Regions from separate parts of the Kitasatospora sp. NPDC048540 genome, predicted to be linked through region 3. Evidence: riboswitches for the same ligand, from Rfam matches in the RefSeq annotation. Region 3 holds a riboswitch; each other region holds the start of a gene.
The links. A riboswitch is a leader RNA that binds a small molecule or an ion and turns the genes downstream of it on or off. The one in region 3 is predicted to bind cyclic di-AMP.
Positions count from the first base shown of each region.

Region 1: another riboswitch for cyclic di-AMP. It lies ahead of AB0D08_RS05895 (transglycosylase family protein); the one in region 3 lies ahead of AB0D08_RS33515 (transglycosylase family protein).
Region 2: another riboswitch for cyclic di-AMP. It lies ahead of AB0D08_RS01350 (NlpC/P60 family protein); the one in region 3 lies ahead of AB0D08_RS33515 (transglycosylase family protein).
Region 4: another riboswitch for cyclic di-AMP. It lies ahead of AB0D08_RS04670 (M23 family metallopeptidase); the one in region 3 lies ahead of AB0D08_RS33515 (transglycosylase family protein).

Region 1 covers NZ_JBEZIR010000008.1:60,634-68,233, reverse strand. The annotation lists gene AB0D08_RS05920 (SDR family oxidoreductase) at 1-254, opposite strand, end outside; gene AB0D08_RS05915 (MarR family transcriptional regulator) at 376-870, shown strand; gene AB0D08_RS05910 (PQQ-dependent sugar dehydrogenase) at 933-3,293, opposite strand; gene AB0D08_RS05905 (carbohydrate-binding protein) at 3,408-3,815, opposite strand; partial or broken gene AB0D08_RS05900 (hypothetical protein) at 3,795-4,625, opposite strand; cyclic di-AMP (ydaO/yuaA leader) riboswitch at 5,010-5,164, shown strand; gene AB0D08_RS05895 (transglycosylase family protein) at 5,169-6,227, shown strand; gene AB0D08_RS05890 (AEC family transporter) at 6,342-7,304, shown strand; gene AB0D08_RS05885 (M14 family metallopeptidase) at 7,435-7,600, shown strand, end outside.
Region 2 covers NZ_JBEZIR010000001.1:250,776-258,375, reverse strand. The annotation lists gene AB0D08_RS01360 (hypothetical protein) at 1-753, opposite strand, end outside; gene AB0D08_RS01355 (C40 family peptidase) at 774-1,838, opposite strand; gene AB0D08_RS01350 (NlpC/P60 family protein) at 2,092-3,174, opposite strand; cyclic di-AMP (ydaO/yuaA leader) riboswitch at 3,185-3,369, opposite strand; gene AB0D08_RS01345 (C40 family peptidase) at 3,738-4,766, opposite strand; gene AB0D08_RS01340 (NYN domain-containing protein) at 5,018-6,319, opposite strand; gene AB0D08_RS01335 (hypothetical protein) at 6,630-6,929, opposite strand; gene AB0D08_RS01330 (rhomboid family intramembrane serine protease) at 7,075-7,600, shown strand, end outside.
Region 3 covers NZ_JBEZIR010000128.1:4,082-11,681, reverse strand. The annotation lists gene AB0D08_RS33530 (cytosine permease) at 1-371, shown strand, start outside; gene AB0D08_RS33525 (SDR family NAD(P)-dependent oxidoreductase) at 298-732, opposite strand; gene AB0D08_RS33520 (cytochrome P450) at 892-2,139, shown strand; cyclic di-AMP (ydaO/yuaA leader) riboswitch at 2,359-2,543, shown strand; gene AB0D08_RS33515 (transglycosylase family protein) at 2,548-3,186, shown strand; gene eno (phosphopyruvate hydratase) at 3,384-4,670, shown strand; gene AB0D08_RS33505 (septum formation initiator family protein) at 4,847-5,320, shown strand; gene AB0D08_RS33500 (DUF501 domain-containing protein) at 5,404-6,039, shown strand; gene AB0D08_RS33495 (Ppx/GppA phosphatase family protein) at 6,036-6,977, shown strand; gene AB0D08_RS33490 (NAD(P)/FAD-dependent oxidoreductase) at 7,434-7,600, shown strand, end outside.
Region 4 covers NZ_JBEZIR010000006.1:1,011-8,610, reverse strand. The annotation lists gene AB0D08_RS04710 (roadblock/LC7 domain-containing protein) at 1-111, opposite strand, end outside; gene AB0D08_RS04705 (ATP-binding protein) at 95-1,468, opposite strand; gene AB0D08_RS04700 (hypothetical protein) at 1,839-2,045, opposite strand; gene AB0D08_RS04695 (hypothetical protein) at 2,313-2,528, opposite strand; gene AB0D08_RS04690 (TetR-like C-terminal domain-containing protein) at 2,587-3,171, opposite strand; gene AB0D08_RS04685 (alpha/beta hydrolase) at 3,171-4,031, opposite strand; gene AB0D08_RS04680 (4-oxalocrotonate tautomerase family protein) at 4,218-4,427, shown strand; gene AB0D08_RS04675 (YiaA/YiaB family inner membrane protein) at 4,462-4,752, opposite strand; cyclic di-AMP (ydaO/yuaA leader) riboswitch at 4,970-5,132, shown strand; gene AB0D08_RS04670 (M23 family metallopeptidase) at 5,144-6,040, shown strand; gene AB0D08_RS04665 (hypothetical protein) at 6,110-7,069, opposite strand; gene AB0D08_RS04660 (GNAT family N-acetyltransferase) at 7,120-7,600, shown strand, end outside.

The sequences.
Region 1 (7,600 bases), on a different contig from region 3:
CCGGCGACGCAGGCAGCCACCGACGCGGGGTCGGTCACGTCCAGCTGCCGCACCTGGACCAGCTCGGCGACGCCGGCCTCGGCGGCGGCCCGCTCCAGGGCGCCGGAGCGGGTGAGGTCCCGCATGGTGGCGACCACCAGCCAGCCGGCCCGGGCGGCGGCGACGGCCGCGGCCAGGCCGATGCCGGACGAGCAGCCGGTGATCAGGACGGTCCGGTTCGGCGTGGTGGCGTCGCGGGGGGCGGTGCTGGACATGGGGGTACCTCGTTCGGGGTCGGAGGGCGGTCGACCGGCTGAGGTCGGTCATCCCAGCCGATTGCGTGTACACACACACTAATACTGTGTGCGCGCACACGCAAGCAAGTACGATGCGGTCATGACGCGCGCCGAGCTCTCCCTGGGGCCCCTGTCCGACCAGGACCACGCCTTCTACGGCCTGGTCTGGGCCGGCACCACGCTGGCCGCGCACGTGGACCGCGAGCTGACCCGCACCCACGGCCTGCCGATGTCCTGGTTCGAGGTGATGCTCTGGCTCAACGGCCAGCCGGAGCCGGTGGCCGCCTCCGACCTCGGCGCCCGCACCATGCTCAGCCGCAGCCAGGTCTCCCGGGTGGTGGACGCGCTCGCGGCCCGCGGCCTGGTCGCCCGCAGCCCCTCCCCCTCCGACGCCCGTTCGGTGCGGATCGCGCTGACCGAGCACGGTCGGCGGACCTTCGCCGAGGCGGACGCGGCCCGCCGGGAGATCCTCCGGCCGGTCTTCAGCGGGCTCCTGGACGAGACGGACATCCAGGCCCTGGAGACCGTCTGGCGCAAGCTCAAGCAGCCCCACGCCGAGAAGCGGCCGGACGGCCCGGCCGAGGCCGGGAACTGACCCGGGGGGCGCGGGGAGAGCCGTCGCGCTCCCCCCACGCCCCCGCGGGCGCGTACGCCGGGTCAGCCGATCGCGATCCGGAAGACCTTGTCCGCGCCGTCGGCCGCGCCGCCGTTGTTGTCGGCGTTGGTGGTGGTGAGCCAGAGCTGGTCCGCACCCGGCACCTTGGCGACCGTGCGCAGCCGGCCGTAGGTGCCGACGTAGTACGAGGTGGGCGTGGAGACGCTCTCCGAGTCGCCGTTGATCGGGATCCGCCACATCCGCTCACCGCGCAGCGCGGCCATGTAGACCACGTTGCGGACGATCGCGATGCCGCTCGGCGAGGCCTGGTCGACCGGCCAGCTCGCCTTGGGGTTGGTCATGCCGGCGACCGTGCAGTCGCCCTCGCAGGTCGGCCAGCCGTAGTTGGCGCCGGGCTTGATCAGGTTGAGCTCGTCCCGCTTCGCGTTGCCGAACTCGGCCTCCCACAGGCGGCCGTTGCGGTCGAAGGCGAGGCCCTGCGGGTTGCGGTGGCCGTAGCTGTAGACGTAGTTGCCGAACGGGTTGCCGGGGGCCGGCCGGCCGGCGGTGGTGAGCCGCAGGATCTTGCCGTTCAGGGAGTTCTTGTCCTGCGCGTCGGCGGGGGTCTCGGCGTCGCCGGTGGAGGCGTAGAGGTAGCCGTCCGGGCCGAAGGCGAGCCGGCCGCCGTTGTGGTACTGGTTCTTGCCGATGCCCTGGAGCAGCACGGTGTAGCCGCCGAGCGAGGTGCCGGTCCAGGTCATCCGGACGATCCGGTTGCCCTCGGCCGCGGTGTGCATGAAGTAGACGTAGTGGTTGCCCGACCAGTTGGGGTCGACCGCGACCCCGAGCAGGCCGCCCTCGCCGTTGGTGGTGACGGCGTCGGGCACCGTACCGGCCAGGGTGCGGGTGCCGCCGGTGGTGAGGGTGAAGACCTTGAAGCTGTCCCGTTCGGTGACCAGCGCGCTCCTGCCGTCCGGCAGCCAGGCGATGCCCCAGGGGACGGTCCAGCCGCTGGAGAGCACGGACGGGGAGCCCGGGACGCCGCCGTCGGATCGGCAGGCGCCGGTGGTGAAGGAGACCGGGGCGGACGGCGGTGACCAGCCGCCCGCGGTGTCCTCGGCGACCACCGTCAGGGTGAACGGGGCGTCACAGGCGAGACCGGTGACGGCCGTGGTGGTGGCGGGCGGGGTGCCGGCCACGGTGGCCAGTACGGCGGCGCCGCTTCGGACCTGGTAGCCGACCACGCCCCGGTCGTCGGTGGAGGCGGCCCAGCTGAGGGTTGCGCCGGTGGAGGTGACCGCCGAGACGGCCGGGGTGCCCGGCCGGCTGGGCGGCGGGTCGGAGCCGGCCGGGGTGGTGCACTCGGTCGCGACGCTGGCGGGTGAGGCGTTGCCGGACGCGTCCCGGGCGACCACGGCCAGGGTGTAGGTGGTGCCCGGGGCGAGGCCGGTGAGCCGCTGCCCGGTCGCGGTGCCGGGCGCCTCGGCGATCTTGTTGCCGTGCTCGTAGAGGTCGTAGGCGCTGACGCCGACGTCGTCGGTGGCGGCGCCCCAGGACAGGGTCAGGGCGTTCGGGGTGAGGCCGGAGCAGGACGGCGTGCCGGGGCGGGTCGGGGCGGTGGTGTCGGCCGCGGTGCCGACCTGCAGCCGGTCCAGGTTGGGGCCGCCGGACGCGGTGACGGCGGTGGCCCGGACGGTGTTGGAACCGGCCCGCAGCGGCGCGCCGACGGTCCTGGTGGCCCAGGTGTTCCAGTCGGCGGTGGACGGGAAGGAGACGCCGGCGGCGACCACGGTGCCGTTGACGGCGATGTCCATCGGCCGGTCGGTGGTGCCCGCGTTGGCGTACCGGAAGGCCAGCGGGGCGGTGCCGGCCGCGGTGGCGCTCACCGTGAACTCGACGGCCGAGCCCGCCGCGTTGGTGTAGTCGACGAACCCGGTGCCGGTGTAGCCGGTGTGGTTGGTGGCGACGGCCGCCCGGGTGAGCGCGGCGTCCTCGGCCTGGTAATCGGCGCTGGGCGCGGTCGGTTCGACGTCCAGGCTGTCCAGGTCGGGCAGGCCGGCGGCACTGGTCGAGGTCAGCCGCACCCGGTTGGCGCCGGCGTCCACCGCGGCGGTCACCGTGGCGGTGGCCCAGTCGTCCCAGGTCCCGGTGGACGGGAAGGACCGGGCGGCCGATACCACCGTCCCGTTGACGGCCACGTCGCCGTGCCGGTCGACCGAACTGCCGATCACGTTGTCCCCGTTGACGAAGCCCGTGCCCGAGTAGCCGCGGTGGTCGGACGCCACCGCGCCGAGCGTGACGGTCGCGGACTCGGCCTCGTACCGGGTGGCGGCGGCCGAGGCCGTCGGCGCGGCGCCGACCGTGGTGGCCGTCAGGAGGGCGGCGGCGGCCATTGCGGCGCCGATGCTGTGCAGGTGCTTCATCGGGGACTCCTCGGCCCTGGTGCCGGACGACGGTCCCGGTGGACCGGTACGGGGTCCGCGCGGCGGCGGGGCCGGCTGCGGTGGGAGATCTGCACGGGTGGTCGGTCCTTCGGGTCAGCGGAGTTCGATCCGGTCGAGGTTGGGGCCGCCGGCCGCGCCGGTGGCGGTGAGCCGGACCGTGTTGGTGCCCGCCCGGAGGGCGACCGGCAGGGAGGTGGCGGCCCAGGTGTCCCAGTCGGCGGTGGGCGGGAAGGACACCGCGGCGGCCCGCGCGCCGTTGACGGTGACGTCCATCGGGCGGCCGGCGGCGGTGCCGTTGGCGTAGCGCACGGTCAGCGTGGCGCTCGCCGCGGCGGCCGAGTGCAGGGTCCACTCGGCGTGGCTGCCGGCGGCGTCGGACAGGTTGACGAAGCCGGCGCCGGTGTAGCCGCGGTGCCCGGTGTCCAGGACGCCCTGCGAGAGCCGGGCCTCCTCGGCCCGGTAGACGCCGCTCGACCCGGACACCAGCTGGTAACCGCGCATCGAGGTGGTGAGCAGGTGGCAGTCGCGCAGGGATCCGGAAGTGTCGCCGAGCGAACGGTAGATCCCCCACTTGGGCCGTACCCGGTCGGCGAGGAAGGTGTCGACGCCGGTCCTGGTCACGTCCGTCACCACGGCGCCCGCGCTGCGCAGGATCCAGCGCACCGAACCGGACGTCCCGTCGCCGACCCTGACCTGGAGGTCGACGTCGATCCAGCGGTCGTGCAGCGGCTCGAGCGGGGTCCGGCCGACCAGGACCCCGGCGACGGGCAGTTGGAGTTCGACGGTCGGGGTGCCGGAGACCCGGCGCAGCGACTGGACCAGGATCGGCGAGGTGCCGTCCCCGGGCTGCTTGAGCTGCATGATGTGGGTGAAGGAGGTGGTCGCCCGCAGCGAGCCGGGGATGAACAGGGCGTAGGCGGCGCGCCAGGTCTGGCCGGGCTTCCACTCCAGGAAGGAGCCGGGGCCGGTCCGCATGCCGGTCACCTCCTGGCGCTGGCGGTCCGTCATGGAGTCGCGGTCGACCAGGTGCATGTCCCAGCGGAAGGCGTCGCCCTCGGTGCGGATGTGCGGGTGTCCGGCGGGGTGCGAGCCGGCCCGGTCGTCCTCGACGGTCTCGAAGGCGGCGAGGCCGTCGGCCGCGGCCGAGGGCGACCAGCGCAGGTGCCAGGAGTCGACCGAGAGGCCGGACCCGGCGGCGGCCGGGGCGGTGGGCGGTGGGCCCGGGGCGGCGGCCCGGGCGGTGGACGGTAGCGCGGCGGCGGCGCCGGCGAGGGCCGCGCCGAGGACGGACCTGCGTGAGAGCGTGCTCATCTCTCTCCTCACAGCGGGGGTGGGGGTCCGGGAGTGCACAGCGCTCGGCCTGGGCTCCCCGGGGGAGGAGGGGCCTGAGTACCGTTCAGAATCGACGCCTGAACGAGCACGGTCAATGACTTCGGTTAGGAAAGTTTCCCAATCATTCGAGGAGCGGCCCGCGCGGGGCCCGCCGACCGTGCGTCACCGAACCTCCGTTGCAGGTCGCGGACGGTTCCGGCACGCGCCGCATGCGGTTCCCGCCGAGGGCCCCGAAGTCAACCGTGATGATTGTGTGATGCTCGGTATGCAGGCTTGTTATTGAGGTGTTGATCCCTCTAATCTCCCAGGCAGCCCGCCGCTGCGGGCGCCCGGAACGCGGCACGCCCAACCCTGCCCACCGCGCCACCGGGACGACCGGACACCCTGGGCAGGGGCGGGGGACCCAGGTTATTGCGCCGACCCCCATCGGCTCGGGGTGAAGCCGCGCCCGACGCGCGGCCGGGCCACCTCCCGGCCCGAACCCGACAGCTCACCTCGCAGGCGTGCGGAGAGGGATAACTGATGGTGTTTTCGGGTTCCGGGCGTCACCGCCGTCCCACCCAGGCCGACCGGGCCGTCGCGGCCGCCGGCGTCGCCGGGGTCGGCCTCGCGCTCCCGCTGCTCACCGCGACCGGCGCGCACGCGGCACCGGCCGTCGCGCCGGACACCTGGCAGGCGGTCGCCCAGTGCCAGACCGACGGGGACTGGCACGGCAACCCCGGCACCGGAACGTACGGCGGCCTCGGTCTGACCCTGCGGACCTGGGCCGCGTACGGCGGCGACGAGTTCGCCGCGCAGCCCGACCACGCCACCCCGCAGCAGCAGATCATCGTGGCCGAGCGCCTGCTCGCGGCCCGCGGCTCCAGCCTGTGGCCCACCTGCGGCCCGGCGGCCGGCCTGCCCGCCCCGGTGGTCGACACCCCGCCCGCCGCCGACCCGGGCGTGCCCAGCCTCGACGCGTCCACCCCGGTCCGGGGCGACGGCGGGTACGTCCCGCACTTCGTGCTGCCGTACCTGGAACCCTCCGCGACCCCCGCCGTCCCCGGAACCACCGGGACCACCGGTGAGCTGCCGCCCGCCGCCCCGGCCCAGCCCGGCGGCCTGCCGACCGACCTGCCCGGCACCACGGTGCCCGGCACCACCCCGGTCGACCCCACCACGGCCGCCCCGGTCACCCCGGCCCCGGGCACCACCCCGGCGCCCGGCACCGGTGCCACCACCCCCACCACCTCGCCGAGCCCGGACGCCACCACCACCCCCGCCACCGGCCTGCCGGTGCCGGGCGCCTCCGGCACCACCGCGCCCGCCACCACCGGGCAGCCGGCCACGCCGGACCCGGCCGCGACGGCGACGGCGACGGCGACGGCGACGACGGCCGCCACCGCAGCAGCCACCACCACGCCCGCGGCCACCGCACCGGCGCCCGCGACCACCTACACCGTCGCCCCGGGCGACACCCTCTCCACCATCTCCAACAGCCTGACGCTGGGCGGCTGGCAGCACCTCTACGAGAGCAACTCCCCCACGGTCGGCACCAACCCCGACCTGATCCACCCCGGCCAGGTGCTCAACCTCCCCTGACCGGCCGGGACCGGCCCCGGCCGGCCCCACCCGAACCCCGCACCGGACCACCGGGCACGGGCCTGGCAGACTGCTGCCGACGGCCCGTGCCCGAACGATCCCAGCCGAGGTTCCATGCAGTCCCTGCTCGCCGGCTTCGCCCCGATCTGGGTGCTCACCGCCGTCGGCCTGCTGATCGCCCGGACCGGCCTGCTCGGGGAGCAGGCCGAGGCGGTGCTCGGCCGGTTCGTCTTCCATGTGGCCATGCCCGCCGCACTGTTCACCATGCTCGCCGGGGCCCGCCCGGCCGGCCTGGTGGGCGCCGCGATGCTGGCCTTCGCCGCGGGCACGGTGCTCACCGCCGGGCTGGGCTTCCTGGCGGGCCGGGTGCTGTTCCGCCGGGCCCCGGCCGACCGGGCGATCAGCGGGATGGCGGCGGGCTACGTCAACTCGGCCAACCTCGGCATCCCGGTGGCCGTCCAGGTGCTCGGTGACGCCTCGTTCGTGGCCCAGATCCTGCTGTTCCAGGTCCTGCTGGTGTCCCCGGTGATCCTCGCCCTGCTCGACGCGGGCACCGCGCCGGCCCGCGCGGCGGCCGGCTCCGGGACGGCGGCGCCCGGCCCGCTGCGGCGGCTGCTCACCATGCCGGTCCGCAACCCGGTCATCCTGGCCTCCGCCCTCGGTGTGCTGGTCTCCGCCGCGGGGTGGCGGCTGCCGCCGTTCCTGGCCCGGCCCGGCGAACTGCTCGGCGCGGCGGCGGTCCCGACCGCGCTGCTCACCCTCGGCATGTCGCTGCACGGCCGCCGGGCCGGGGCCGGCCCCGGGCTGCGGGCCGAGGTCGGCGTGGCCGTGGCCCTGAAGACGCTGGTCCAGCCGCTGGTCGCGCTGGCGGTCGGCGGCCCGCTGCTGCACCTGCCCCGCCATCAACTGCTGGCCGTGGTGCTCTGCTCGGCGCTGCCGACCGCCCAGAACGCCTTCGTCTACGCCCGCGAGTACGGGCTGAGCACGGCCGTGGCCCGCGACTCGGTGCTGTCCTCGACGCTGGTATCGATGGGCACGCTCTCCCTGGTGTACCTGGCCCTCGGTCCGACGCACTGAGCCGGACTCCCGGCGGACTGCGGCAACCTGCCGTCTTGACGAAACCATGACACTGACGGACCATCATGCTGGCGCGCGCCGCACCTCCTCCCCTGTTCCGTCCCTACGGATCCCCCACCGGAGGACAGTCATGCGACTGCCCAGTCGAGGGAAGCCCGCCGCGGCCACCGCCGTCCTGCTGGCCCTCGCCCTCGCGTCACCGCTCACCACCCAGGCCGCCGCGCACCCGGTTCCCGCCGGGTCCGCCGTCGGCGCGGACACCGCCCGGCAGTACGTCCTCGACGGCCCGCGGACCG
Region 2 (7,600 bases), on a different contig from region 3:
CCCCGCGGCGGCCACCGTGACCGCGGCGATGCCCTGGTACGCCTCCGGTGCGACATCCAGCACACGGGCGAAGTCGACCTCGGTGGCGGGGAGTTCGAGCAGCAGCCGGCCGGCCCAGGCATCCCCCCAGACCGCGTCGACGTCCGGCACCGCGCGGTCCGCCCGGGCGGCCAGCTCGGCGACCCGGTCCTGCTCGGCGAGCCCGAGCACCAGGCAGTGCGCGCCGCGCACCGCGCGGACCGTGCCGAGGTCCCACAGCGCGGGGGCGCCGACCGGCCCGTCCTCGGCCAGCCGCCACCCGTCGGCGAGCCGGACCAGGGCCAGCCGCCGGGTCAGCGTCGCCGGGTGGTCGTCCAGCCCGGTCAGCCGGTGGTCGAGCTCGGCGGTGACGGTGATCCGGTCCGCCTCCGGCGGCGGCTCGGTGAAGCCGGTCAGCCGGTAGGCCAACGCGGCGAACGGCACCTGCGCGAGCCGGTCCAGTGCCGCCTGCTGATCCGGCTGCGCGGCGGGCGCCGTCCCGGCCGCGAGCGCGGCCCGGTCCAGCCCGATCAGGGCCTGCGCGCGGCGCGCGAGCAGATCCTCGACCACCGGGCGCAGCGGCGCGGCGCCCGGCGCGGCGGCCGCGGCGGGACGGGCGTCCGCCCGCAGCAGCGGCAGCGAGAGCTGGGCCAGGCCGCCGGCCGCCAGCAGCAGCGCGGCGCGCCGGGACAGCACGGGCCGCCCGTCCCCGGACCGCGGGGGCAGGTTGGTCACCAGCTGTTCCGGCGCGCCGCTCAGACCCGTACCACCCCGGAGACGGGCATCGCGTTGACGCTCTCGTAGCGGACCCGGGCGCCCGGGTACGGCGCGTGCACGACCACGCCGCCGCCGGCGTACATGCCGACGTGGTGCATGTCGTTGTAGAAGATCACGAGGTCTCCGGGCCGTGCTTCGCCGAGGCTGATCCGCTGCCCCGCGAAGGCCTGCGCCTGCGAGGTGCGGGGCAGGGTCACTCCGGCCTGCCGCCAGCTCCAGTACATCAGACCGGAGCAGTCGAACGTACGGGGCCCGGTCGACCCGTACACGTACGGCGATCCGATCTTGCTCACGGCGGCGGCCAGCGCGGCGGCGGCCCGGCCGGAGGAGGGCGGCTGGTCGCCGAGGTCGATCCGGTCGGTCCCGCGGGTGGCGCGCTGCTCGGCGGCCCGGGCGTCGTCGGCGACCATCCTGGCCCGCTCGGCGGAGCCGAGGCTGTTCAGCAGCCGCTGGGCCTTGGCGAGCCGGCCGCGGACCTCCGACCTGCTCTGCGCCAGCGCGCGCCGGACCTCCTCCAGCTCGGCGAGCTTGGCGCCGACCTCGGAGCGGCGCTGGTCGAGCCGGCGCTGGCGGTCGAGCACCAGGCGCAGGGTGTCGTTCTGCCGCTGGGCGGCCTGGTCCAGCGCCCTGGCCCCGGCCAGGTACGCGTCGGGGTCGGAGTCGAGCATCAGCCGGACGCCGGGGTCCATCCCGCCGGCCCGGTACTCGGCGCCGGCCAGTGCGGCGAGGTCCTGCCGGAGCCGGTTGAGGTCCTCCTGGCCGGTGGCGACCTGGTCCTGCAGGGCCGAGGTCTCGCTCTGCAGCCGCTGCTGGTACTCCTGGGCGGCCTCGAACCTCTGGCTGGCCTGCTCGGCCTCGTCGTAGAGCCGGTCGACCTGGGCCTTGACGTCCTGCTTGGCGACCGGCTCGGCGGGCGGCCCGGGCAGCGCCCGGGCGCTGCCTGCGACCGTCACACCGAGGGCGGTGGTGGTCGCGGCCGTGACGGCCAGCGCGCGGGCGAGCCGCCGGACGCCCGGCAGTTGGGGACGGCGGTGCACGGTCATGCTGCGGCGACTCCCGTTCCTCGGGCCGGGCCACCGCCGCCGCCCCGGGCGGGGGCGGCCGTCCTCGCGGAGGTCCGGGGGCAGACGTTAGCGAGTCACGGCGATCTAGTCCAAACCCCTCCAGTAGCGAATATTTGACCACTAATCGGACACCTGGCCCAACGCCGCGAAGCCCCGCAGGCCCGGGGCACGACGACGCCGGCCCGGCGCTCACGGGGAGCGCCGGGCCGGCGGACGAACAGCACGGACCGCGTCAGGGGCGGACGATCGCGTTGATCGGGCTCATGGTCGCCGTCTCGTAGCGCACCACGGCACCGGTGTGCGGGGCGTGGATGACCTGGCCGTTGCCCACGTACAGCGCGACGTGGCTGGCGCTGCTGTTGTAGATGATCAGGTCGCCCGGCAGGGCGTTGGCGATGTTGGTGCCGACGTTGGTCCCGGCACTGCGCTGCTCCTGCGAGGTCCGCGGCAGCGACACGCCGGCCTGCGCGTAGGCCCACTTCATCAGGCCCGAGCAGTCGAAGCTGTCGGGGCCGGCCGCGCCGTAGGAGTACGGCGTACCGAGCTTGGACTGGGCGGCCGCGATGGCGGCGGCGGCGTGCGAGCCGGCCGGCACGTTGACGGCCACGTCGGTGCGGGCCGCGTCGCGGGAGGCCCGCTCGGTGCTCTGACCGCCGGTCGCCTTGGCCTTCGCGTCGGCGGCGGCCTTGGCCTCGGCCGCGGCGAGCTCGTCGCGCTCCTTCTGGGTGAGCGAGTCGAGCAGATTCCGGGCCTGGGCCAGCTTGCCCTGGATCTCCTCCTTGTCGGCCTTCAGCCGCTGGGTGGTGGAGTCCAGCTCGGCGAGCTTCTGCTCGGCCTCGGCCTTCTGCTGGTCGAGCTTGGCCTGCTCGCCCTTGAAGGACTTCAGCACGTCGGCCTGGGTGCTGCCGACCTGGTTCATCGCCCCGGCCTGGCCGAGGAAGGAGTCCGGGCTGGCCGAGAGCATCAGCTGCACGGTCTGCGGGATCCCGCCGGTGCGGTACTGCTCGGCGGCGATCTCACCCAGGCTGCCCTGAATGGTGCTCACCTCGGCCTGCTGCCGCGCGACCTGGTCCTGGAGCTGGGAGACCTGCTTCTGCAGCCCCTGCTCCTTCTCGACCGCGGCGTTGTACTCCTCGGTCTTGACCTCGGCCTGCTCGTTGAGCGTGTCGACCTGCTGCTTGACCTGGTCCTTGCTGGGGGCCGGGTCGGCGTGCGCGCCGGCCTGCGAGGACAGCGCCACCGCGGTGGCGGCGGCAGCCGTCAGGATCGAGACACGGGCCCGGCCGGCGGGCTTGGGACGACGATGGGACGCCACGAAGGCGGACTCCTTCTCCCTCACACCGCCTACCGGGTGAGCTGACGGGTTCGGGCCGAAAGAGACGCCCTACGACGCCTCACCGGCCACCCGTCCGGCACGCGAACCTCCGCGCGCCGCCGCAGCGGCCGACCTGGCGCCGATTCACCCCGAGGAACGTGGTTCCCCGGCTCCGATCGACAGCGACCCCCGTCGGGGGCTTCCCCGTGGGCAGTCGAACTGCCCAGCTGCGTCTCGGACTCGGCGGCGACCACCGTTGCCACCCGGGTTGGATGGACGACTGGGCGGCGGTCCGTGGGATGACCCTAGTAACCCATCCGTGATCCGTTCAAATCGTTGTCAGAAAAAAGTCGTAATTCTGGCTAAGTTCGATTGTGATTACGACCGACAGTGACGGTACATCTACGCTCGGCCGATAAGTATTACGAATATGGCCGGATAATGGGACACCCGGACGTGTCGGAGATCACAGCGCGATCTCGACCCGTCCGGGCGTCCATGGAGAGCTGTAGCGGCGTCAGTTGATCCCGAGTGACGCCGAATGTCCGATATGGGACAGGGAGTCAGACCCGGCGGATCGTCTTGATCGGCATCGCGTCGGCCTTCATCACCTTCACCACGTCACCGGTGTGCGGGGCGTGCACCACCAGGCCGTTGCCGATGTACATCCCGACGTGGTGCGCGTCGCTGTGGTAGATGACCAGGTCGCCGGGCTGGGCGTTGGCGATGTTGGTGCCGACGTTGACGCCGACCGTGGCCTGGCTCTGCGAGGTGCGCGGCAGCGAGACGCCGGCCTTGGCGTAGGCCCAGACCATCAGGCCGGAGCAGTCGAAGCTGCTCGGGCCGGTGGCGCCCCAGACGTACGGCGAACCCTGCTTGCTCATCGCGGCCGCGACCGCGGCCGCGGCGTAACCGCTGGCCGGGGGAAGGTTGCTGAGGTCGAACCGGGAGTCGCTGCGGGAGGCCTTGTCACCGAGCACGGCGGCCCGGTCGGCGGCGCTCAGCTGGTTGAGCAGCTTCTGCGCGTCCTGGAGCTTGGACTGCACCTCGGCCTTGGCGTCGTTCAGCGCCTGGGTGGAGCGGTCCAGCTCGGCGAGGACGGTCGCGGCCTCCTGCTTCTGCTGGTCCAGCCGGCGCTGCTGGTCCTTCAGCGACTTCAGGGTGTCCGCCTGGGTGCTGGCGGCCTGCTCGAAGCTGGAGGCCTGGGCGAGGTAGCCGTCCGGGTCCGCGGAGAGCATCAGCTGCATCGACGGGTCCACGCCGCCGGAGCGGTACTCCTGCCCGGCCACCGCGGCCAGCCCGGCGGCCAGCTCGGTCATCTGGCCCTGGCCGCGGGCGACCTGGTCCTGGAGCTGGTCGGCCTGCTTGCGCAGCTGGTCGGCCCGCTCCTTGGCGCCGTTGTAGCGCTCGGCGGCCTGCTCCTGCTCGTCGAGCAGCTTGTCGACCTGTGCCTTGACCTCGTCCTTGTTCGGCTTGGCGGGCGCCGCGTGGGCGCTGACCTGGGCGGACAGGGCGACCGCGGTCGCTGCGGCAGCGGTCAGCACGGTCACCCGCGCACGGCTCGGCTGCTTAGGACGGCGGTGGGAGGCCAAGGGGGTAGCTCCTTCTTCCTGCTGGACTCACCCGAACGAGCGAAAGTCCGGAATATAGGTTTGACGCCAGACCCTAGTGAAGATCAAGCTCCGGCGCCACTCCCCTATCGGAACGAACTTCCTACCCGCCAGGGCCGTTCACGCCGCCGACACATCCCGGCCACGCACGGGTGACGGGCGCTCAGCCCGATTGACGCCCGGGAGCCCCCGGACACCCGCCCGGGAGCCCTCGCACCCACCGGAAGGGGACGCTACGCCCGGGCCAGCCGGTTCAGCAGCAGGACCGAGGCCACCGGGCGCGCACCGGCCTTGCGCACGCCCTCCGCGACCTCCTTGTCGGTGGACACCACCACCACCGGACGCCCTTGCGGCTCCGCCCGGACCAGGCGGCGGATCAGCTCGTCCGCGGTCTCCCCGGTCCGGCTGAACCGCACCCGCACGCCCCGCGGCGGCGCCATCATCACCGGAACGTCCAGGTCCTGCCCGTCGAACACGCAGGTCACCTCGGCCTGGGTGCGCTGCGCCAGCATCGCCAGCCCGCCGAGCAGCCGCATCCGCTGCTGCTCCAGCGGCAGCGCCGGGTAGCCGGACTTGGTCACGTTGTAACCGTCCACCACCAGGTGGACCTGCGGGATCGCCAGCAGCTGGTCCAGCAGCGCCGGGTCGTCCTCGGCCAGCCCGCGCCTGGCCACGTCGTTCGGCGAGGCGGAGACCGGGGCCACCGCGTCCACCAGGTCCGCCGGGCGCAGCTGCGCGACCGGCAGCGCCAACTCCCGCTGCAGTCCCTGCGCGGACTGCAGCACGGTGTCCAGCAGCAGCCGCAGCCGCATGTCCTCCACACTGCGGCCCTCGCGCGCGGAGCGGCGGCCGGCCTCGACGGCGGCCTCCAGCTCAGTGATCCGATGCTTCAGCCGGCGCGCCTCGCTCTCGGCCGCGCTGCGCTCGGTCGTCCCGGCCGCCCGCAGCGCCTCCAGCTCACCGTGCAGCTTGCGGCTCTCGGCCTGCGCCCGCCGGGTGTCGCTCTCCAGGCTGCGGACCCGCTTGCGCAGCGACTCGGCCTCCTTGCGGACGCCCTCCGACTCGGCCCGCTGGCGCTCCAGGTCGGCCCGGGCGGTGGCGCGCACCTCGGACAGCTCCTCCTGGAGCTTCTCGACCAGCCGGGCGGCCTCCGCGGCGGCGCCCTCGGCCCCGGCCCGCTCGACCTCCTCGCCGGCCTCCACGACCACCCGGGTCCAGCCGGCCGTCCGCAGCAGGTAGGCGCCGGCGGCCACGTCCATCGGGTCGGCCGCGCCGGGCACGGTGCCCGACTCCAGGGACCGCACCAGGTCGGGCTGGCCGAGGCGGAGGCGGTCGGCTATCCGCAGCCGGAACACCGGGTCCGCCTCCAGCGCGGCGGCCAGCGCGGTCCCGGCGTACTTGGCCCGCCGGGCGGGGGTGAACTTCGCGTACTGGCGCAGCGAGGCGGGCAGGTCGGCGGCGGGGATGCCGCCGAGCGCGTCGGCCGCCAGGCCGACCACCCGGCGGCGGACACCCTCGGGCAGCGGGCGGTCCAGGTGCTCGGTTGCCTCGGCCGCCCCGGGCGCCTCGTCGGCCGCGGTCCCGGCCGAGGGCGTGCTGCCGTCCGTGCCGGGAACCGCCGGGTCCGTGCCGGGAAGCGCCGGGTCCGCGGCGGGCTGCTGCCCCTGCGGCTCGGCGGGCCCCCTCGCTGCGTCCACCACGTCCTCGGCTCCGATCCTGGTCCGGCGGGGTCCGTACGGCCGTCTGCCGCTGCCCCGGAACTCACCGCTCTCTGCAATTGTCCCGTCTACCGTGCCCCACCGACAGCACGCCACACATCGGCGGCGGCCGGCCCGGGGCCCGGGGTCAGGCGCCGGGGTGCTCCCCGGCCGGGTCGGCGGCGCCCGCGTCACCGGTCCCGGCGGCGGCCTCCTCGGCACCCGGACGGGCCACCAGTTCGACCTGGTCGACGGCGTTGCACCAGCGGCAGCGCACCGACTCCAGGGTCTCGCTGAGCACCTCGGTCTCCTCCACCTTCGACTCGCCGGCCAGGTCGAAGTGCAGGTACTCGACCACCCGGGCGGAGCGCGTCACGTCGAAACGGGTCAGGTTGCCGCACAGGGTGCAGCGCCAGCGGGTCTCGGCGGTGGGGGCGGCGATGCTCATCGGCGGTCCTCTCGGATGATCCGGTTCCGGGCGCACCAGCCTATTGCCTGGGCCCCCGCGCCCCGCCACCGGTCTCAGGTCCGGCACTCACCCGCTCGCAGTAGCCGCCGGTGTCGCGGGCGGCCCGGCGAGGAATGCTCCCCGGATGGCCCTTCCCGTACTCGACCAGGCGCCCCCGCCGCCGGCCGCCGCGGCCACCCGCCCGCCGCTGGTCACCTTCGGCCTGATCGCGCTGAGCGCCGTGGTCCTGCTGCTCGGCCCGAGCTTCGGCCTCAACCCGGCGTACGGCACCGGCACCGACCGGGTCTGCGCCGAGCAGCGGTACGAGCAGCGCTGGGGCGCGGTGCCGGCCGAGCTGATCGGGCGGCACCCGCTGACCGCCGGTCAGCTGGCCGCTCTGCCACCCGCGACGGACGGCTGCACGCTGCCGCCCGACCCCGGCAAGAGCCCGGCGCTGTCGGTGCTGACCTCGCTGTTCGTGCACGCGGGCTGGCTGCACCTGGCGGGCAACATGCTGTTCCTGTTCGTCTTCGGCCCGGGGGTGGAGGAGCGGCTCGGCCGGATCCGCTTCCTGCTCTGCTACCTGGCGGTCGGCTACCTGGCGACCTACGGCTACGCGCTCGCGGAGTCCGGGTCCCCGGACGCGGTCCGGGCCCTGGTCGGGGCCTCCG
Region 3 (7,600 bases):
GCCGGGGCCGTTACCGGCCGGCCGAGCTCGCCCCGGCCGACGCCCCGGCGGGCCGCTACTGGTACACCCGGGGGCTCAACCCCCGGGCGGCGGCGGCCTTCCTCACCGGCGCGGTGCTCGGCGTGCTCTGGGTCAACAACCCGCTGTACGTCGGCCCGCTGGCCGAACTGACCGCGGGCGTCGACCTCAGCCTGCCGGTCTCCTTCGGCGCCGCGGCACTGCTGTACGTGCTGCTGGTCCGGCTGTCGCCGGAGCCGGGCGAGAGCCCGGCCGGGCCGCCCGAACGGTACCTGCCGCTCAGCGCCCCGGCGCTGCCACGGCAGTCCCGCTCCCGGCCGGCGCCCGACGCTGGGCCGGCACGACCTCGCTGATCGCCTCGCCGACCAGCGCGAGCAGCTCGGCCAGCGGGTCGAGGTGGTCGGGCAGGTCGGCGAGCGCCACGATCCGCTCGCCGTCCGGTCCGGCCACCGCGAACAGGTCGATCGGACCCAGGTGCTTGCGGGCGGTCTCCACCAGCGCGGCGACGTCGCTGGGCTGGTGGACGTCCGCACTCACCCCGACCACCGGGCAGCCCGGCCGGTCCAGCTCGGCGGCGAGGTCCTCGGCGACGCCGGGGTGGAGATCCGCGATCAGCAGCCCGGCCGCGCCCGCGGCGGCGAACCGGCGGGCGAGACCCGCCCCCGAACCTCCGCCGAGCACCGCGATGACCACCACTGCCCCGGCTACTCGCATGGCCTGCTCCTCCTTGAGCGAAACCGCCGCGGGCCGCACCGCACCGCGGCCCACACATGGCTGTCGGAGGATCGTAGACACGCGGCGACCCTCCGCAACAGGGATTACCCGCCAGGTGACCAGACTCACGCCCGCGCAGGCAAAGGTTACGGTCGTGCCATGCCGGAACCAGTCGAGTCCACCCAGCCGGAGCTCTTCACGTGGGAGTTCGCCGCCGACCCCTACCCCGCGTACGCCTGGCTGCGCGAGCACGCCCCCGTGCACCGCACCACGCTCCCCAGCGGCGTGGACGCCTGGCTGGTGACGCGCTACGCGGACGCCCGGCAGGCGCTCGCGGACGGCCGGCTGTCCAAGAACCCGGCGCACCACAGCGGGCAGGCGCACCGCAGCGGCCGGGTCGGCATCCCGGGCGAGCGCCAGGCCGACCTGATGACCCACCTGCTGAACATCGACCCGCCGGACCACACCCGGCTGCGCCGCCTGGTCTCCAAGGCCTTCACCCCGCGCCGGGTCGCCGAGTTCGAGCCGCGGGTGCAGCACCTCACCGATCGGCTGATCGACGACTTCGCGGCCCGCGGCTCGGCCGACCTGATCCACGAGTTCGCCTTCCCGCTCCCCATCTACGCGATCTGCGACCTGCTCGGCGTACCGCCCGAGGACCAGGACGACTTCCGGGACTGGGCCGGGATGATGATCCGGCACGGCCGCGGCCCGCGCGGCGGAGTGGCCCGGGCGGTCAAGAAGATGCGCTCGTACCTGCTGGAACTCATCCACCGCAAGCGCGCCGACCTCGGCGACGACCTGATCTCCGGGCTGATCAGGGCCAGTGACCACGGTGAGCACCTGACCGAGAACGAGGCCGCGGCGATGGCCTTCATCCTGCTCTTCGCCGGCTTCGAGACCACCGTCAACCTGATCGGCAACGGCCTGTACGCGCTGCTGCGCAACCCCGCCCAGCGCACCCTGCTGCAGGACTCGGTGGCACGCGGTGAGCGGGAGCTGCTGGCCACCGGGGTGGAGGAACTGCTCCGCTACGACGGACCGGTGGAGCTGGCCACCTGGCGGTTCGCGACCCGTCCGCTGACCATCGGCGGGGTGGACATCCCGGTCGGCGACCCGGTGCTGGTGGTGCTGGCCGCCGCCGACCGGGACCCGGCCCGCTTCGCCGCCGAGAACACCCTCGACCTGGCCCGCAAGGACAACCCCCACCTGGGTTTCGGCCACGGCATCCACTACTGCATCGGGGCGCCGCTGGCCCGGCTGGAAGGACAGCTGGCCATCGCCACCCTGCTGACCCGGCTCCCCGACCTCACCCTGGCGGCCGAACCGGAGAGCCTGCGCTGGCGCGGCGGACTGATCATGCGGGGGCTGCGCGAGCTGCCGGTGGCGTTCTCGGCACACCCCTGACGGTGTGTCGGTCCGCGTGTCGGACGGTGATTTTCTCGCCGTCCGAATGACTATCAACTCGGACATATAGGGACGGTTGGTGGGCGATCTTTGACGGTTCGTAATTTCTCCGTGATGGCGGCGATATGAGCTTGTGATTGGCACATACGTCTGCCTAACCTCCGGGAAGCTCGCAGTCGCGGGCCCCGGACGCGGAACGCCGAATCCTGTCCCCGCGCCCCGGGAAGCCGACCAGAACCAGGACAGGGGCGGGGGACCCAGGTTTGCGCCGTCGCCCCCCGACGGCTAGGGGTGAAGCCGCCGACGCGGGCAGGAGCACTCGTTCCCGCCCCGCCGAGACGGCCGGGCCACCACCTCCCGGTCCGAACCCGACAGCTCACCTCGCAGGCGTGCGGAGAGGGAATCCACATGCTCTTCACCGGTACGGGCCGTCACCGTCGTTGGAACCGGGCCGAGAAGGCCATCGCCGCAGCAGGCGTGGCCGGGGTCGGTCTGGCACTGCCACTGCTCGCCGCCCAGGGCGCGACCGCAGCCCCCGTCTCCACCTGGGAGAAGGTCGCCCAGTGCGAGAGCGGCGGCAACTGGAGCATCAACACCGGCAACGGCTTCTACGGCGGACTGCAGTTCACCTCCGACACCTGGCGCTCGTTCGGCGGCGTGAAGTACGCCGCCCAGGCCCACCAGGCCACCAAGAGCCAGCAGATCGCCGTCGCCGAACGGGTGCTGGCCGCCCAGGGCCCCGGCGCCTGGCCGGTCTGCTCCCGCCGGGCCGGGCTGGCCAAGGGCGGCCCGCACCAGCAGGCGGACGCCGACCCCTCGTCCCGCAGCGCCGCCGCCCCGCCGGTCGAGCGCGCCTCCGAGCCGTCCTCCGAGGCCCCCGACGACCAGGGCGGCGAGTACACCGTCGGCCCCGGTGACACCCTGTCCGCCATCGCCGAGGCCCAGCGGCTGGCGGGCGGCTGGGAGCAGCTCTACCACGCCAACCGGGCCGTGATCGGCGCCGACCCGGACCTGATCGAGCCCGGCCAGGTCCTGCGGCTGGGCTGACCCGGGCCCGGCGCGGCCAGGCCGTCCCGGCGACGGTTCGGCAGGTACGGCCTGGTTTGCGGGCATTCAGGTGAACTACCGGCGAGTAGCCGGGCCACACGGTGAGACGGTGCCGAGGTCTGCGCGGCCCCGGCTCCGGGTGCGGTTAGGCTCTGGTCGTAACGACAACACATCCCGCTTCCGCAAGGAGATGCCTCGTGCCGTCCATTGATGTCGTCGTAGCCCGTGAGATTCTCGACTCGCGCGGCAACCCCACGGTCGAGGTCGAGGTCGGGCTCGACGACGGGAGCACGGGCCGCGCCGCCGTCCCGTCCGGCGCCTCCACCGGTGCCTTCGAGGCGCTGGAGCTGCGGGACGGTGACAAGAACCGCTACTTCGGCAAGGGTGTCGAGAAGGCCGTCCTGGCCGTCATCGAGCAGATCGGCCCGGAGCTGGTCGGCTACGACGCCACCGAGCAGCGCCTGATCGACCAGGCCATGCTCGACCTGGACGCCACCCCGGACAAGTCCTCGCTCGGCGCCAACGCGATCCTCGGCGTCTCCCTCGCCGTGGCGCACGCCGCCTCCGAGGCCTCCGACCTCCCGCTGTTCCGCTACCTCGGCGGCCCGAACGCGCACGTGCTGCCCGTTCCGATGATGAACATCCTCAACGGCGGGTCGCACGCGGACTCCAACGTCGACATCCAGGAGTTCATGATCGCCCCGATCGGCGCGGAGTCCTTCTCCGAGGCCGTCCGCTGGGGCGTCGAGGTCTACCACACGCTCAAGGGCGTGCTGAAGGAGCGCGGCCTGTCCACCGGCCTCGGCGACGAGGGCGGCTTCGCGCCGAACCTGGACTCCAACCGCGAGGCGCTCGACCTCATCGTCGAGGCCATCAAGAAGGCCGGCTACACCCCGGGCAAGGACGTCGCGCTCGCACTGGACGTCGCCTCCTCCGAGTTCCACAACGACGGCGCCTACACCTTCGAGGGCAAGGCGATCTCCTCCGCCGAGCTCATCGACTACTACGCCGAGCTGGTCGCCGCGTACCCGCTGGTCTCCATCGAGGACCCGCTGGACGAGTCGGACTGGGACGGCTGGAAGGCCATGACCGAGAAGCTCGGCGACAAGGTCCAGCTGGTCGGTGACGACCTGTTCGTCACCAACCCGGAGCGTCTGCGCCGCGGCATCGAGACCGGCACCGCCAACGCGCTGCTGGTGAAGGTCAACCAGATCGGCTCGCTCACCGAGACCCTGGACGCCGTCGAGCTGGCCCAGCGCAACGGCTACCGCTGCATGATGTCGCACCGCTCCGGTGAGACCGAGGACGTCACCATCGCCGACCTCGCCGTCGCCACCAACTGCGGCCAGATCAAGACCGGCGCCCCGGCCCGCTCCGAGCGCGTCGCCAAGTACAACCAGCTGCTGCGCATCGAGGAGATCCTCGACGACGCCGCCGAGTACGCGGGCCGGGGCGCGTTCCCCCGCTTCCGCGCCGCGGAGTAATCAAGCACAGCCGCTCCGCGGAGTAACAAGCACAGCCGCTCCGCGGAGTAACGCGTAACGAGCGCAGCTGCCGCGAACACGGTCGCCCGCTGTACCGGTGCCCCGGTCCTCACCCCGTAGGGTGGAGGCCGGGGCACCGGCGCGCAGGCCCCGCACACCACGGGGAGGGGTACCAGATGGCCAGGTGGAGGATCCCGGGGCTCCCGGCGCGGCCGCGGTTCACCAGCCGGGCCACGATCCTGGTGCTCGTCCTGTGTTCCCTGGTGGCGATACTCGCCTACCCGGCCCGCCAGTTCATCGCGCAGCGGTCCGAGCTCGCGGAGCAGCGGGCCCGGGCCGAACAGGTCAGGCAGCAGGTCGAGCAGCTCACCCGGGACCGGGCCCGCTGGCAGGACCCGGAGTACGTGAAGGCCCAGGCCCGGGAGCGGCTGCACTACGCGGTGCCCGGCGAGACGCCGTTCGTGTCGGTGGACCCGTCGCCCTCGGCGGCCGTCAAGTCCTCGTCGACCGGTGCGGCGCCCGCCGCCCAGGCGAAGGCCCTCAAGCCGTGGTACGCCGGATTCTGGGAGTCGGTCGACCTGGCCGACGCGGCCTCGCCCCGGACCGGGCCCGAAGCCGGAGCCGTACCCGCACCCGCAGCCGGGCGCTGACCCCGGCCGCCGATCCCGGCCGCCGGCCCGGAGCACCGAAGCACACCCCCCGAACCCCCGCCCCTCACGAAGACAGACCGCTGATGACCACTGAGCACACCCCCGTTGCCGATTCCGATGTCGCCGCCATCGCCGCCCAGCTCGGCCGCGTGCCGCGCGGCCTGCGCGGGGTCGCCCACCGCTGCCCCTGCGGCAACCCGGACGTCGTGGAGACGGCGCCGCGGCTGCCGGACGGTACGCCGTTCCCCACGCTGTACTACCTGACCTGCCCCAAGGCAGCCTCGCTGATCGGCACCCTGGAGGCCGACGGGGTGATGAAGGACCAGAGCGCGCGGCTGGCCGAGGACCCGGAGCTGGCCGCCGCCTACCAGAAGGCGCACGAGGACTACATCGCCCGCCGGGACGCGATCGAAGTGCTGGAGGGCTTCCCGAGCGCGGGCGGCATGCCGGACCGGGTGAAGTGCCTGCACGTGCTGGTCGGCCACGCGCTGGCGGCAGGTCCCGGCGTCAACCCGCTGGGCGACGAGGCGATCGGGATGCTGGAGGACTGGTGGGCCAAGGGCCCGTGTGTCTCCCCGGCCGAGGTCGAGGCCAGCGCTGCCCGGGTCGCCGAGCAGCGGGCCGCCGCCGAGGACCACGCGGCCGTGATCGCCGCCAAGGAGCAGAAGACCGCCGAGCGGGCCGCCAAGCGGGCGCAGGCGGAGGAAGAGGGCCAGTGACCGTCACCAGGGTCGCCGCGATCGACTGCGGCACCAACTCCATCCGGCTGCTCATCGCCGACCTCGACCCGGCCACCGGGGAGATCACCGACCTGGACCGCCGGATGGTGATCAACCGGCTCGGCCAGGACGTCGACCGCACCGGCCGGCTGACGCCCGAGGCGCTGGAGCGGACCTTCGCGGCCTGCCGCGAGTACGCCGGCCTGATCGCGGCGCACGGTGTCGGCCCCGGGCGGATCCGGCTGACCGCCACCAGCGCCTCCCGGGACGCCGCGAACGCCGGGGACTTCACCGCCGGGGTCAAGGACATCCTCGGCGTCGAACCCGAGGTGATCACCGGCGAGGAGGAGGCCCACCTGTCCTTCCTCGGCGCCACCAAGGAGCTCACCGGCACCGACCTGCCCACCCCTTACCTGGTCTTCGACCTGGGCGGCGGCTCCACCGAGTTCGTGCTCGGCGCAGCGGAGGTCCAGGCGGCCCGGTCGGTGAACATCGGCTGCGTGCGGATGACCGAGCGGCACTTCGGCGGGAGCGAGATCCCGACCCCGGATCAGATCGCCCGGGCCCGGGCGGACATCGGGGCCGCCCTGGACCTGGCCGCCGAGACGGTCCCGCTGGACGCGGCGGCCACCCTGGTCGGGGTGGCCGGCACCGTCACCACGATGGCCGGGATCGTGCTGGGGCTGCCCGCCTACGACTCCGGGCGGATCCACCACAGCCGGCTGAGCCTGGAGCAGGTCCGGGAGGTCTCGACCCGCCTGCTCGGCGCCACCCACGCCGAGCGCGCGGCGATCCCGGTGATGCACCCGGGCCGGGTCGACGTGATCGCGGCCGGTGCGCTGGTCCTGCTCGAGGTCATGGAGCGGACCGGCGCCGCCGAGCTGGTGGTCAGCGAGCACGACATCCTGGACGGCATCGCCTGGAGCATCGCCTCCTGAGCATCGCCCCCTGAGTATGGCCCCCTGAGCTGCCGTACCCCTTACCCGACCGGCCCCGGACCGGCCTCGACCGCCCCGGGGCCGGGTCGCGTGCGGCGCGTCGCGAGAAAGTTCGTGAATTTCTTCACATGGCGATCCGCCCTTTCGACGCACCCGCCCGTCCGCTCTGTCCGATATGCGGGACCGAAGGCCGTCCGGCCGGATCCCCCCGTGGATCCCAGGCGGGGCCTCCGGATCGCCGATGGAATCGAAATGAAGCCCGGGAACCTCGGGCGTACCGGGATCGTTGCTGCTCAGCAGGGCACTTCCGGCCGGGGCCCGCGCCGGATGCCACCGGGGGCGGTGGACGCCCCGTCCGGCCCCGCGATTGTGGCCGCGCAGTGTAGCAGAGGGTGTCCAGAGGGTTGTGACGGGCCTCACGAAGGGCGCTCGGGGCGGGGGTGGATACTTTCGGATATGAGCACCACGGAGCGTCCTCGCATCCTCATTGTCGGCGGTGGTTACGTCGGCCTGTATGCCGCGATGCGCATCCTCAAGAAGATGCGTTACGGCGAAGCGACCGTCACGGTCGTCGACCCGCGGCCGTACATGACGTACCTGCCCTTCCTTCCCGAGGCGGCCGG
Region 4 (7,600 bases), on a different contig from region 3:
CTCGCTGCGGCCGATCTCCAGGCCGTCGTTGGACACCACGACGGCGTGCCGGACGTCGGGGACCGCGACGATGTCCGAGAGCAGCCAGCCGAGGTCAGGATTGGTGGTCATGGAAATCTCCGGAGCGCTGGGGAGGTCGGGGGGATTCGGGGGCCGACCCCGCCGGCCCGGCGGGCGGGCGGGGGTCGTCGTCGGACTGCCGGTCCTGCCGGGCGGCCGACCGGCCACTCGCGGTACCGGCCTGGAACAGGGCCATGAAGGTCTTGGCGCCGTCGGCGGAGCGCGCCGGCGGCGCGGCGGCCTCGGGCTGCGTGGGCGGCCGCGGCGGACCGTCGGTGCCCCGGCGGTTGGCCCGCCGGGGCAGGGCGCCGGGCTCCGGCGCGGCCGGTGCGACATCGCCGGGACGGGCGGGGGCGTCCGGCCGTGCGGTGTCCTTCGGCTGTGCGGCGCCCGACGGCCGGGCGGCGGGGGCCGAGCGCTCGGGACCGCCCGGCGCGGCCACCGCGCGGGGCTGCGATGGCACCCGGGCCGGGGGCGCGGGGAGCACCAGGGTGCCCGCCGGGGCCGGGGGCAGCGCGGTCGGCAGCGGCTCGGTGAGCAGGGCGTTCGGCAGCAGCACCACCACCCGCACACCTCCGTACGGGGAGGGCGCCGAGCTGAGGGTGACCCGGAAGCCGTACTGCTCGGCCAGCCGGCCGACCGCCGCGAGCCCCAACTGCGGTACCTCGCCCAGCCGGGAGACCTCCAGGCTGCCGCCGCCCGCCAGCGCCGCGGCGGCCTTCTCCACCGCCTGCTCCGGCATGCCGACGCCGCAGTCGTCGATCTCCACCACCGCGCCGTTGTGCACCGACATCAGCGTCACGAACACCTGGGTGGACGGCGGCGAGTAGCGGGTGGCGTTGTCCAGCAGCTCGGCCACCGCGTGGATCAGCGCCTCGGCGGCCGCGCCGACCACGGCGGTCTCGATCCGGCTGCGCACCACCACCCGCTGGAACGGCAGGATGCGGGACTGCGCGCCGCGCACCACGTCCTCCAGGGCCACCGGCTCGGGCCAGTGCCGGCCCGCCCGGGCGCCGCAGAGCACCGCCAGCGTCTGTGCCAGCCGGGCCTGTTGGGCCGCCGCGTGGTCCGCCTTGAGCAGGCCGTCGAGCAGCGCCGGGTCGTCGTGGGTGCGCTCCATCTCGTCCAGCCCGGCCTGCTGGTCGTGCGCCATCACCAGGATCCGGCGGGCGACGCTCAGGAAGGCCCGCCGGGTGGCGGAGTTGAGGTCCTGCTCCTGCTGGACGGCGGCGTTCTCGGCCGAGCGGCGGTCGAGCGCCTCGGCCAGGTCGGCGCGTAGCCGGTCGAGCTCCCGGTCCTGGTCGGCGAGCCGACCGCGCAGGGTGACCGTGACGGCATGGAACCTCGCGGCGGCCACCAAGGCGAGGACGGCGAGGCCGCCGGCTGCTGCTCCGCACCACTGAGTCATCGTCACGCGGCGAAGTCTAGGGCGATGATCCTACGTTCGTGTGAACCGATCGGTCGTCAATTGAGCTTAATCAGTCAAACTTTCACAGGATGGTGGAATCCTCCAACTCCCCGACCTGGACGCATCGGTGCTGGTCGCCGACGAACTTGACGGCGTACACGGGGTGATCCGTCCGGCGCCCTCGCGCCGATGATCAGCCGGAACTGCTCCTCGCCCGGCATCCCCGTCACGACCACCCCGGGCCGCACCACCGCCGCCGGCGGCCCGGACGCACCCGGCGGCAGCGGCGCCACGCGCTCCGGCCGGGCGTCGCACTCGGTCACGGCCGCCGGGGGCACTCGGGCAGCCGCCCGGTCGGGGCGGAGGGCAGCTACTGGCCGTCCGACTCGCCGTACGGCTCCTGGGCGCGGGCCGGGACGGGCCGCAGCGCGCGCAGACCGCGGGCCACGGCGTACGCCCGGGCGAGGTGGCCGCCCGTGGTGGCGCCGGCCGCGGGGACGCCCGGACGGGCGGTCCCGGTCCGCTGGGCGGGGACCAGTCCGGCGGCGGTCCGGGAGGGCTCCACGGTCTGGGGCATCTGTCCACGTCCTCGGGGCGGCCGGAGCGCTGGGAGCGTCCGGGTACCCACCAAGTCTCACCCGCGGACTGTGACAGAACGGTCTCGAAACCCACCCGAAGCCATACCGGCGCCCGGTCGGCCACGGTCAGGAACCGGTCGCCCCAGGTCGGTTCCGGTCAGCGGCGGACGCGGGGCGGATCGGGCCCGGGGCCGGGCGGCGTTGGACAGCACGAGGGCCACCCGGTGGTCCGGGTGGCCCAGGAGCAGGTCGGAGGGTGCGGCCGGTCAGGCCTGGATCCCCGGCAGCCCGTCCAGGCCGTCCAGGTCGGGGCTGCCGCCTGAGACGGTGCCGAGAAGGTCGACCGGGACGTCGGGGGCGGTGATGGCGTCCGGGGTCGGGCCACGGTCGCCGGCGGGGGCCGCGTGCGCGCTGGGGGCGGTCAGGGAGGCCACCACACCGACGGCGAGGGAGGCGACGGCGAGCATGCTTCGCTTCTTCATGCCCTGCCCAACGCCCGACGGCCCCGCCAGGACACGGGTGGCCCAGCGCGGGGCGGGCTCAGCCGGCGGGGGCCTGGCCGGGCCAGTCCCGCAGCCCCGCCGTCAGGACGCCGGTCACCCGCTGCTGGGTCACCGTCAGGTCCTCCGCGAGCTGGAAGCCGCCGCCGGTGGTCAGCGAGGCGAAACCGTGCGCGACGGCGCGGACCGTGCGGGTCGCGTGCACCACCTCCGAGCCCGTCAGGCCGTAGCCGCGCAGTACCGCCATGACCGCCTCGACCAGCCGGGTCGCCGCCGCGGTCAGCGCGGGGTCGGCCGGGTCGGGCGCCTGCGGTATCGCCGCGTACCGCTCGGGGTGCTCGCGGGCGTAGCGGACGTACGCCGCCACCAGTGCCTCCACGGCCTCGTCGGTGCTGCGCCCGAGGGCGGCGGCGCCCAGCCGGTCGGCCAGTTCCTCGGTGACCCGGACCGCGATCAGCCGGCGCAGTTCGGTCAGGCCGCCGGGCACGTGCTTGTAGAGCGAAGGGGTGGCGACCTTGGCCCGGGCGGCGACGGCGGCGAGCGTGAGGGCATCGCCGCCCTGCTCGTCGAGCAGGGCCAGGGCGTGGTCCACGACGGCGGCGGGGGTGAGTCCGGCCCTGGGCATCAGGCGACCTCGTGCAGGAAGGGGAGCAGGGCATCGGCGGTGGCCTGCGGGAATCCCGCCATCGGGTAGTGGCCACCGCCGTCGATCATCACCTTACGGCCCTTCAGCGCGGCCGCCTGGCGGTCGGCCACCAGCTCGGGGTCCGGGAAGTCGACGTCCTTGGTGCCCATCAGCACCAGGGCCGGGCAGGTCACCGCGGCGGTCCAGCCGACCGGGGCGGAGTCGCCGGAGACGTAGCCCCGGGTGGCGGCCTTGCGGCCCGGCTCGCGCAGCATGGCGACCAGCCCGGCACGGTAGGCGTCGAAGTCGGCGGGGCGCTCGGTGGGGAAGTAGAGCTTCTGCGCGGCGCCCCACAGTGCGGGGAAGTGCACCAGGGCCGCGCCGAGCGTCTTGACCAGCGCCTTCTGGAAGGCGTTCGGCGGGAGGTTCTCGATGAAGGCGTCGATCAGCACGATCCCGGCCACCAGCTCGGGCCGGTCGCCGGCCACCTTGACCACGGTTGCGCCGGTGTAGGAGTTGCCGGCCAGGACGGCGCGCCCGATCCCGAGGTGGTCGAGCAGGGCGACCACGTCCGTGGCGATGGCGGCCGGGGAGTGGTCGGTGAAGCCGGTGGAGGAGTCGCCGAGGCCGCGCAGGTCCATGGTGATCACCCGGTGGCCGGCGGCGGTCAGCAGCGGGACCAGGTGCCGGTAGGTGGTGCGCCGGTCCAGCATGCCGGGCAGCAGCACGACCGGCACGGACCCGGCGGCGGTCCCGGCGGTGGTCCCGGCGGTGGTCCCGGTGGTGGGCCCGGCCGCCGAGTCGTCGAAGGCGATCCGGCCGCCGGGAACGGTGACGTACTGGGTGACGGTGGTGTTCATCGCTGCCTCCTGGGCTCCTCGACGGATGCCCGGCCGGTCCGGCGAGCTCCTGTGGCCATAAAGCTAATGCTAATAGCCTTAGCCGTCAAGGGTGCCACGGAGGCGTCCGCGGCCCTGGGGTAGCGTGCGGGTGATCACGGTCCCGGGTGCCGGCCCCGCCCGCCGGTTCGAGTGCCAGGAGGCGTCGTGCCCTTCATCAACGTCAAGCAGCTGTCCGGCCGGACCGACGAGCAGAACGCGGAGATCACCCGCGCGCTGACCGAGGCGTACGCCAGGGTGACCGGGGTGGACCCGGAGAAGATCTGGGTCGCGGTGGAGGAGATCCCGCCGACCCACTGGTCGGCCGGCGGCGAGACCTTCGCGGTGCGGAAGGCGAAGGAGTCCGAGGGCGCGTGACGCCCGTCCGGCCGGTCCGGCCGGGGGCGCGGGTTCAGGCGCCCTCGACCCGGAACGGGTCGTGCTCGGCGAGCAGCTTGTCCAGCCTGGCCTGGTCCACCCGGCTGGTCAGCTCGTCCGCCTCCTGGCGGTCGCGGATCACCTTCGCCAGCGTGAAGGCCGAGGTGATCTCGTACAGCAGGCCGACGGCGAGGAATCCGCGCATCCAGGCGTTGACCGGGAGATAGGCGATCCCGATCGCCAGGGCCGAGGTGGCGAGTGCGAAGGAGAGCACGGCCTGGCCGAAGTACGCCGCCGTGGTTCTGGTCTGCATCTTTGCGGTCATGCCGGTAGGTTCTCCAACTCGCCTTTCCGGCACATGAGTACGGATACTCAACCGGCCGGTAGCGGTCCGTCACCGCCGGCGGGCCGAATCCGGGTGAACCGCCCCGGGCGCCCGGTTCGGGTGCCAAAGTGTTGTCCAGGGCGCTTGGAATCATGGCCCTCATGGGATTAACTTTCGATAACGCAGCGCGGTACGAAACGCCGTAGCCAGACGGCACCGTGCGCCATCGCTCAATCCGCGGGCACGCCCTCACCGGGCGGGTCCGGGGAGCCGGGGAACCACGTTCCTTGGGGTGAATCGGCGGGGCCCAGGCCCGGCCGTAGGAGACCTTCCTGCTCCGAACCCGTCAGCTAACCCGGTCGGCGAGAGGGAAGGAAAGGAGCACGCCTCAGTGGCGTCGACGCACCCGCTCCAGGGCACGGCCGCAGGTACCCAGCTGCTCGACCACCCGGGGGACCGACCCCACCCGGTGGAGGGCCAGCCGGTGGACCTGGGCGCGGACGCCTCACGGCACCGGATGCCCCGTCAGGCCAGGAGCGGCGGACCGCTGCTCGGCGTCACCGCGATGACCGCGGCCCTCGGCGCCACCGGCTTCGGCGCCGCCACCCCCGCGCAGGCCGCGCCGGTGCCCGCACCCGCGGTCACGGCCGCCGACGCCGCCGGCGACGGCGCCCCGTCCGCCGCCGACCCGGGCCTCGCGCTCGCCGCCCGGATCCAGCAGCAGGCCGACGGCCGCGCCGCCGCCGAGCAGGAGGACGCCCGGCTCGCCGCCGCCCAGGACGCCGAGGCCAAGCGGGCCGCCCAGCTCGCCGCGTACGAGACCGCCGCCCCGCAGCAGACCCCGCAGCAGCCTGCCCCCGCCGCCGCCCCGCAGCCGGACGTCCGGTCCGGCGCCCCGCTCGTCCTCCCGGTCACCGGCTACACCCTGACCGCGCACTACGGGCAGTCCGGCTCCTACTGGGCGCACCTGCACACCGGCCTGGACTTCGCCGCCCGCACCGGCGCACCGGTCGGCGCGGTCGCCGCCGGCACCGTCACCTCGGCGGGCTGGTCCGGCCCGCACGGCTACCGGGTGATCCAGACGCTGCCCGACGGCACCGAGATCTGGTACTGCCACCTCTCCCGGATCGCCACCGCCGAGGGCGAGGTGGCCCCCGGCACGGTGCTCGGCGCGGTCGGCGCCACCGGCACCGTCACCGGACCGCACCTGCACCTGGAGGTCCGCCCCGGCGGCGGCGCCCCCGTCGACCCGCTGGCCTGGATGCAGGCGCACGGCCTCAACCCGTAGGCCACCGCCTCAGCCGGTGGGCCACCGCCTCAACCGGTGGGCCACCGCCTCAACCCGTGGGCCACCGCCTCAACCGGTGGGCCACTGCCCGGCATCGCCTTCGCCGTCGGCGTCGGCGGCCTCCTGCGCGGTCTCCTGCGCCGCGGCCTCGCGGGCCGCCAGGTACTCCTCGATCTCCTCGTTGCCGGGCTCCGGCGCCAGGTCCGGGTACTCCTCGACCAGCAGCGCCGGCAGCCCGGGCACCGTCCACTCGCCGTACAGCCGCAGCGCCTCGACGGCGACCGCGGCCTCGAAGCCGTCGAAGTCGCCCGCCAGCTCCTCGGGCATCGGGCGGCCGAGTGCCGTCAGTTCGGCCAGGTTGCGGTAGCTGCGCTGCATCAGGCCCTGCTCCAGCAGCAGCCGGGCGCCGTCGGTGGCCATCCCGATCATCAGCAGCCGGGTCGGTCCCCAGCCGCCGTCCCGCTCCTCCGGCTCCAGACCGGGCGCCGCCGCGTACACCGCCAGACGCTGCTCGGCCGTCAGCTCCCGGAAGGCGTCCAGCCAGCCGCGCACCGCGCCCGGATCGGCCGTGTCCACCCCGTCCGCGCGCAGCAGCAGGGCGTACAGCCGGGGCCAGGTCACCAGGTCGGACCGGCGCAGCAGCCCGCCCAGCACCTCACCCTGCCACTCGGCCTCCTCGCGCAGCCGCTCGTACCGCTTGGCGTTCAGCCGCCGGGCCGCCCGCTGGTGCTCGATCAGCGCCAGCACCGCGTCGCCGTACGCCTGCGCGCCGTACCCCTGCGCGCCGTCCGCCCGCGCGGACAGGTCCGGCTGCACGTACAGGTAGAGCCGCTCGTACAGCAGCTGCTCCAGCAGCGCCGAGCTCAGCTCCGGGTAGCCGTCGTGCATCCGGGCGCCGCTCAGCTCCAGCAGTGCCAGCACCGTCCGCAGCGCCTCCTCGGGCACGGCGGGCCGCCCGGCCTCGGCCGCGGCGGCGAGCAGGTCGGCGGCGCGGGTGTGCGGGATGAGCTGCAGATCTTCGTCATTCACGGACAAACCGTAGCCGGTGCCCCGCAGCCGCCCGGGTAGGGTCGGGCGCCATGGACCAGGTACGGCTGTCCGGCCCCCGGCTGACCCTGCGCGAGTACGCCCACACCCCGCAGGAGGTGGCGGCCCTGCACGCGGTCCTCGGTGACCCGCACACCGTCCGCCACCTCGCCTTCGAGCCGTACGGCTTCGAGGACTGCGCCGACCAGATCGAGCTGTACCTGGAGGAGGCCGAACGCGAGCCCCGCACCGTCTACCGCCTCGCGGTCCGCCGCCGCGCCGACGGCGAGGACGCGCCCGCCATCGGCACCGCCGCCCTCACCCTCGACGGCGACCGGGCGGCGCAGCTCGGCTTCGCGCTGCGCCGGGACACCTGGGGCCTGGGGTACGCCGGCGAGATCACCGGACTGCTCTGCCGGCTCGGCTTCGCCCGGCTCGGACTGCACCGGCTGGCCGCCCGCACCGATCCCGGCAACCTGGCCTGCGCCCGGGTGCTGACCAGGGCCGGATTCCACCGGGAGGGCCGGATCCGGC